2 linked regions of the Caballeronia sp. TF1N1 genome follow. Each later gene encodes a partner of the first gene's protein in a complex. Links are inferred from orthologs where the notes say so. Each region holds a gene or a part of one and is shown on either strand. Other genes may lie near its edges. The genes, in order: metK and groL.

Evidence for each region.
Region 2: the proteins of metK (region 1) and groL are in contact, whole or in part, in a cryo-EM structure (PDB 8P4O), measured with the Escherichia coli proteins. The link is inferred for Caballeronia sp. TF1N1 from one-to-one orthologs.

The regions. Positions count from the first base shown.
Region 1 is NZ_CP084626.1:2,950,616-2,953,903, forward strand. What follows is about bases 1-2,970. They hold metK (methionine adenosyltransferase), read left to right. Parts: upstream 1-876; coding sequence 877-2,064; downstream 2,065-2,970. Other genes in these bases: LDZ28_RS13830 (lipid A biosynthesis lauroyl acyltransferase), read right to left, coding at 1-597; LDZ28_RS13840 (hypothetical protein), read right to left, coding at 2,164-2,517; LDZ28_RS13845 (phytanoyl-CoA dioxygenase family protein), read left to right, coding at 2,827-2,970. In the rest of the region: more of LDZ28_RS13845, read left to right, coding at 2,971-3,288. UniProt on the Escherichia coli protein: Catalyzes the formation of S-adenosylmethionine (AdoMet) from methionine and ATP.
Region 2 is NZ_CP084626.1:2,302,216-2,305,520, forward strand. What follows is about bases 177-3,163. They hold groL (chaperonin GroEL), read right to left. Parts: upstream 2,497-3,163; coding sequence 856-2,496; downstream 177-855. Other genes in these bases: LDZ28_RS10665 (DUF72 domain-containing protein), read left to right, coding at 177-280; LDZ28_RS10670 (hypothetical protein), read left to right, coding at 309-737; LDZ28_RS10680 (co-chaperone GroES), read right to left, coding at 2,590-2,880. In the rest of the region: more of LDZ28_RS10665, read left to right, coding at 1-176; LDZ28_RS10685 (DUF4148 domain-containing protein), read left to right, coding at 3,249-3,305.

The sequences.
Region 1 (3,288 bases):
GAAGGTGGAATTGCGCATGCCGTAGTCCATGTCCGCGCCGAGCATCACCGGTTTGCGGTCGCGCAGCCAGCGCAGCACGATACGCGCGCTGTCCGCACGGCTCGCCATGTCCGCGCCGAAGCGGGCGCGCTGCGCTTTCGCGATTTCCTCGACCTGCGGATTCGAGAACGGTTGATACAGCGACCCGCATTGCCGATGCAGCGAGTAGTTCAGAAAGATCGATCCCGCCTCGATGCCGACGAAATGCAGGCCGAGAAATAGCGTGGGCGGCAGGTTCGGGTCGGAGAGATCGACGGCGCTGTCCACCTCGATCAGTTTTTCGAGCTTCTTGGCCGAGCCGAACCACTGCACGCTGCGCTCCACATAACTGCGGATGGCGTGGCGGAAATGCTGCTGCGCGACTTCCTCGCGGCGCTCGGGCGACCAGTCCGGAAAGCAGAGCGCGAGGTTCGTATGTACGATGCGCTTGCGTCTGCTCGGGATCTGATAGAGCAGCCAGCCGAGTCCGTCGCCGAAACGTGCCGTGATGCCGTAAGGGATGAGCGCCAGAAACTTGAGAAAGCCGAAGGCGAGCGCCACGCCAATGCGCCCTAACATGAGGTGCTCCAGCGAACAGACGGAGGTGAACTATGGACAGAAGATTGTTTCGGGACGAATGGGGACAAGCGTTCGGCTCAGTAAAAACACGGGAAACCGGTATAATAAGACCTTCGCCGAGTTAATGGACAACTTGCGGGGCGAAGCCGGCCGGCCTTCATGCAATCTGTGGAGAAGGGCTGGAGTTTAATGACATCCGCTAAAGCGTCGCCGCTTCAGACTCCGAACGAAGTCGGCTACGTGAGCAAACCACAACGTACTTTAATTGGAGTCTGAAGCGTGTCGAACGACTATCTGTTTACATCCGAATCCGTTTCCGAAGGCCACCCGGACAAGGTCGCCGATCAAATCTCCGACGCCATCCTCGACGCTATCCTGAGTCAGGACAAATACTCGCGCGTCGCAGCGGAAACGCTCTGTAACACCGGCCTCGTCGTCCTCGCGGGCGAAATCACCACGACGGCCAATGTCGACTACATCCAGGTTGCGCGCGACACCATCAAGCGCATTGGCTACGACAACACCGACTACGGTATCGACTATCGCGGCTGCGCGGTGCTCGTCGCTTACGACAAGCAGTCGCCGGATATCGCGCAAGGCGTGAACAAGGCGCACGACAACAACCTCGATCAAGGCGCGGGCGACCAGGGCCTGATGTTCGGCTACGCATGCGATGAAACGCCCGAACTCATGCCGCTGCCTATCCACCTTTCGCATCGTCTGGTCGAGCGTCAGGCGAACCTGCGTCGCGACGGCCGTCTGCCGTGGCTGCGTCCGGACGCGAAGTCGCAAGTCACCGTGCGTTATGTCGATGGCCGTCCGCATTCCATCGACACCGTCGTGCTTTCCACGCAGCACGCACCGGACATCGATCTCTCGGACCTGCGCGAAGCCGTGATCGAGGAAGTCATCAAGCCGACGTTGCCGGCGGATCTCATCAAGGGCGACATCAAGTTCCTGGTGAATCCCACGGGCCGCTTCGTCATCGGCGGTCCGCAAGGCGACTGCGGTCTGACGGGCCGCAAGATTATCGTCGATACCTACGGCGGCGCGGCCCCGCACGGCGGCGGCGCGTTTTCGGGTAAGGACCCGTCCAAGGTCGACCGCTCGGCTGCCTACGCCGGCCGCTATGTCGCGAAGAACATCGTGGCAGCGGGCCTGGCCTCGCGTTGCCTGATTCAGGTGTCGTACGCTATTGGCGTGGCGCGCCCGACTTCGGTCATGGTCAACACGTTCGGCACGGGCCGCGTGTCGGATGCCGAGATCACGAAGCTCGTGCTCGAACACTTCGACCTGCGTCCGAAGGGCATCATTCAGATGCTGGATCTGCTGCGTCCGATCTACGAGAAGTCGGCGGCTTATGGCCACTTCGGCCGCGAAGAGCCGGAATTCACGTGGGAAGCCACCGACAAGGCTCTCACGCTCGCGGAAGCCGCGGGCACGGAACCGGTCGCGAGCGTCGCATAAAGCGTCGTATTGGTTCGGCAGGCAAAACGAAAACCGGCAAGCATCGCGCTTGCCGGTTTTTTTGTGCGTCGCTTTTATCGAAGCCCGCCGTGCGGGCCTTCAGCGTGCCGCGAATGCATACCAACCCGCGCTGCTAGCGGAAATACGTCGCGGACGGCGGCTCGTATGCGCCGCCGCCTGAGGCTTCGGCAGTGCGGGCGCGCGGGCTTGCATCGGACGGCGCAGCAGCGCTCTCAACGACACCTTGCGCGATGCCGTGCGCGCCCGAAGATTGAAGAAGAAGCCGCGAAACCACGAGCGAATGCCAACGACCGGATGCACGTGCATGAGCTGTTCCGCGAGCGCCTGAGTGCGCGCGGAATGGTGGCGCAGTGCGCGAACCACGCCGCGTCGGGCCGGGCGCGCGGCGTGTGAAGCAACTCGGGTCAGGCCGGAAGCGATTCGGTGGTTCATATCGGGAAGAGTCGGTTGCATGTAGGCAACTCGACGATAGTCGTCTTAAAAATAGCGATCAACGGATTCGATCCAACGAGCCTGCGGAAGTTGCACCGAATTGATGCAGGCAATGTACAGGACCATTATTACTCCGGTAAGTCCGCGTTTTCCCTGCTGAATGCCGGACGAAACGCCGGTCGCGCCGTTAAAGCGCAGGCCGAACGGGCTTTAGCCGCGCGTGAGATTTACAATCGTGCTATTCGCCCGGATGCCGGGTATTGCGATGGTTGAATGAAGTCACGTGAAGCCGTCGAGGTAAGAACTGAAATGTCCGAACACAATCCGCTTCAATCGAAATCAGAACAAGTGCGCGAATTGCGCGAGACGGGCTTCGTCGTCGTCAAGGGGCTGGTGCCTGAAGCGCGCTGCCAAGCGTTACGCGAAGTTGCGCGCCGCCAGTTGGCGGAGGCGGCGACGCCGCTCGAATTCGAAGCCGATCTGAAATACCCCGGCGCGCCCGATTCCCGGGACGCGCCCGGCGGACACACCGTGCGCCGTCTGCTTGACGCCTACGTGCGTGATCCGCTCTTCGCCGAGTTCGCGACATCGCCCGAGATTCGCGGCTGGATGGAGTTGTACTTCGGCGAGACGCCGTACCTTTCGCGTGCGCATCACAACTGCGTGATGACGAAGCATCCCGCTTACGGCAGCCTCACCGGCTGGCATCGCGACGTGCGTTACTGGGGCTTCGAGCGCGACGATCTGGTTTCGACATGGCTCGCAATCGGC
Region 2 (3,305 bases), 650 kb from region 1 along the record:
GGCGCATCACATGGCTTATGTCGATGCGGACCCGATCCCCGACGAGTGCGAGATCAAGCATCGCGCGGACACTTCGCTCGTGTATGTGCGGCTGCATGGCTCGCCCGAGCTCTACAAGTCTTCCTACAACTACACCTATCTCGACGACCTCGCGCGCACGCTGCACACGCGCGCGAAGAAAACGCCCGAGGTCTGGTGCATCTTCGACAACACCGCCGAAGGCAATGCGCAACCCAACGCGCTGCATATGATCGAGCGCCTGCGCACCCACCATCGTTAAACCGATTCGTTCACGAGGAGCATTCCCGATGCATCGATCAGCAAGACGAATTGCACGCCTTTTACAAGCCACGATGTTCGCCTCGCTGATTTACATCGCCCTGCCCGCAAACGCGCAGCAAAGCACGGCGCCGCCCGTCACACCGACTGGCGACGGCACCTTCCTGCTGACCATCTTCCTCAAGCACGATCAAAGCAAACCGCTTCCGAAGATCAACGAGCAGTTGAAGGAGCAAGGCTTCTTCAAGACGTTTCCGCCGCCGGGAATCGAAGTGGTGTCGTGGTACGTAATGATGGGCGTCGGTCAGGTCGTGACCTTGCGCGTGCCTGCCGATCGCCTGCGCGAAGTGAATCGCGCGATCGAAACCACCGCGTGGGGCGGCTATACGACGGAGTTTTATCCAACCTACGACTACAAGGCCGCCGCGCAGAACTTGCGCGATCAGATGAACAAGTAACGGTCCGCGTTTGCCACGGACGAAAAAAACCCGCATTGCTGCGGGTTTTTCTTTGCGGCGTGAGCTTCTTTCGAAACCCACGCCCTGAGGATGAAGCAAGTAACCGGTCGAAACCGAATTACATGTCCATGCCCATGCCGCCCATGCCGCCGGGCATGCCACCAGGCATGGCCGAGTCTTCCTTCGGCAGTTCCGCGACGGCTGCGTCGGTCGTCAGCAGCAGGCCTGCCACCGATGCCGCGTTTTGCAATGCCGTGCGCGTCACCTTGGTCGGGTCGACGACACCGGCTTCCACCAGGTCACCGTACTCGCCCGTTGCCGCGTTGTAGCCGTAGTTGCCCGTGCCCGCAGCAACAGCCGCCACCACGACGGAAGCTTCTTCGCCGCCGTTCGTGACGATCTGGCGCAGCGGCTCTTCCATCGCACGCAGAACGATGCGGATGCCCGCGTCCTGGTCCGAGTTCAGGCCCTTCACGCCTTCGACAGCCTTGCGAGCGCGGATCAGCGCGACGCCGCCGCCGGCCACGATGCCTTCTTCCACAGCCGCACGAGTTGCGTGCAGTGCGTCTTCGACACGTGCCTTCTTTTCCTTCATTTCGACTTCGGTCGCAGCGCCGACCTTGATCACTGCCACGCCGCCAGCCAACTTGGCCACGCGCTCTTGCAGCTTTTCACGGTCGTAATCCGACGTTGCTTCCTCGATCTGCGTGCGCACTTGCTTCACGCGCGCTTCGATGCTTGCTGCTTCGCCAGCGCCGTCGATGATCGTCGTGTTTTCCTTGCCCACTTCGATGCGCTTTGCTTGACCCAGTTCAGCCAGCGTAGCCTTTTCGAGCGTCAGGCCGGTTTCTTCCGCGATCACTTGACCACCGGTCAGGATAGCGATGTCTTCCAGCATGGCCTTGCGACGGTCGCCAAAGCCCGGAGCCTTGACGGCAACGGTCTTCAGAATGCCGCGGATGTTGTTCACGACCAGCGTAGCCAGCGCTTCGCCTTCGACGTCTTCAGCGATGATCAGCAGCGGACGGCCAGCCTTCGCGACTTGTTCCAGCACCGGCAGCAGATCGCGGATGTTCGAAACCTTCTTGTCGTGCAGCAGCACGAACGGGTTTTCGAGCAGGGCGACTTGCTTGTCCGGGTTGTTGATGAAGTACGGCGACAGGTAGCCGCGGTCGAACTGCATGCCTTCCACGACGTCCAGCTCGTCTTCCAGCGACTTGCCGTCTTCAACCGTGATCACGCCTTCCTTACCGACCTTGTCCATTGCTTCAGCGATACGGTCGCCGATGGACGTGTCGCTGTTCGCCGAAATCGCGCCAACTTGAGCGATTTCCTTGTTCGTCGTGCAGGGCTTGCTGATCTTGCGCAGTTCTTCGATAGCTGCAGCAACTGCCTTGTCGATACCGCGCTTCAGGTCCATCGGGTTCATGCCCGATGCAACGTACTTCATGCCTTCGCGAACGATGGATTGCGCCAGAACCGTAGCGGTCGTGGTGCCGTCACCGGCGTTGTCGCTGGTCCGGGAAGCCACTTCCTTGACCATTTGCGCGCCCATGTTCTGGAGCTTGTCCTTCAGTTCGATTTCCTTCGCGACCGAGACACCGTCCTTGGTGACCGTCGGGCCGCCGAAGCTGCGCTCGAGCACGACATTGCGGCCCTTCGGACCCAGCGTGACCTTGACCGCGTTGGCCAGAATGTTCACGCCTTCGACCATCTTGGCGCGTGCGGTATCGCCAAAAGTGACTTCTTTAGCTGCCATATTCAAACTCCTTGAGTCGATTCAGTTTGGAGGCTTCGGGCGGCAGGCTCCAATGGAGCGGCTCTGCGGCGAAGCCGAAGTGCAGGAAGGTGCTTACTTGACCAGAACGGCCATGATGTCTTCTTCGCGCATCACGAGCAGTTCTTGCCCGTCGACCTTGACGGTCTGGCCGGCGTACTTGCCGAACAACACGCGGTCGCCCACCTTCACGTCGAGGGCGTTCTGCACACCCTTGTCATCGCGCTTACCCGGGCCGACGGCCAGGATTTCGCCTTGATCCGGCTTTTCGGCTGCAGCTTCGGGGATGATGAGGCCCGAGGCAGTCTTGGTTTCCTGATCCAGACGTTTAACGATGACGCGATCGTGCAAAGGACGAAGATTCATACACACTCCTCTCTTGATTGAGACTGAAAACGCGGGGGAAACCCGCCCGGTGAGCGAAGCTGCCCGAGCGGCAATTTGTTAGCACTCTCGTGCAGTGAGTGCTAATTATATGGACCGAGTTTGACAATTTCAAGGACGGGGACAGACGGGCATTCCCTATTTCGCGTACTTTTGTCTGGACACGGGGAAATTTATGGATTTCGTAAGGTCGATTGGCTGGATTAATGTCAATCCGTCAATTCTGATTTCGCTTAATTAGGGTTTCTACTAGGGTCGGCGAGGCCTAGACTGCATTTCAACGACGAAGCAGTGAAGAGACAAACTCTCTACCCGCAACGTTCCCGAGATCAGTACATAGGAGGTTCATCATGTTCAAGTCGATCATCCCCGCAATCGCCGTTGCTGCCGTCCTTGCAGTCCCCGCT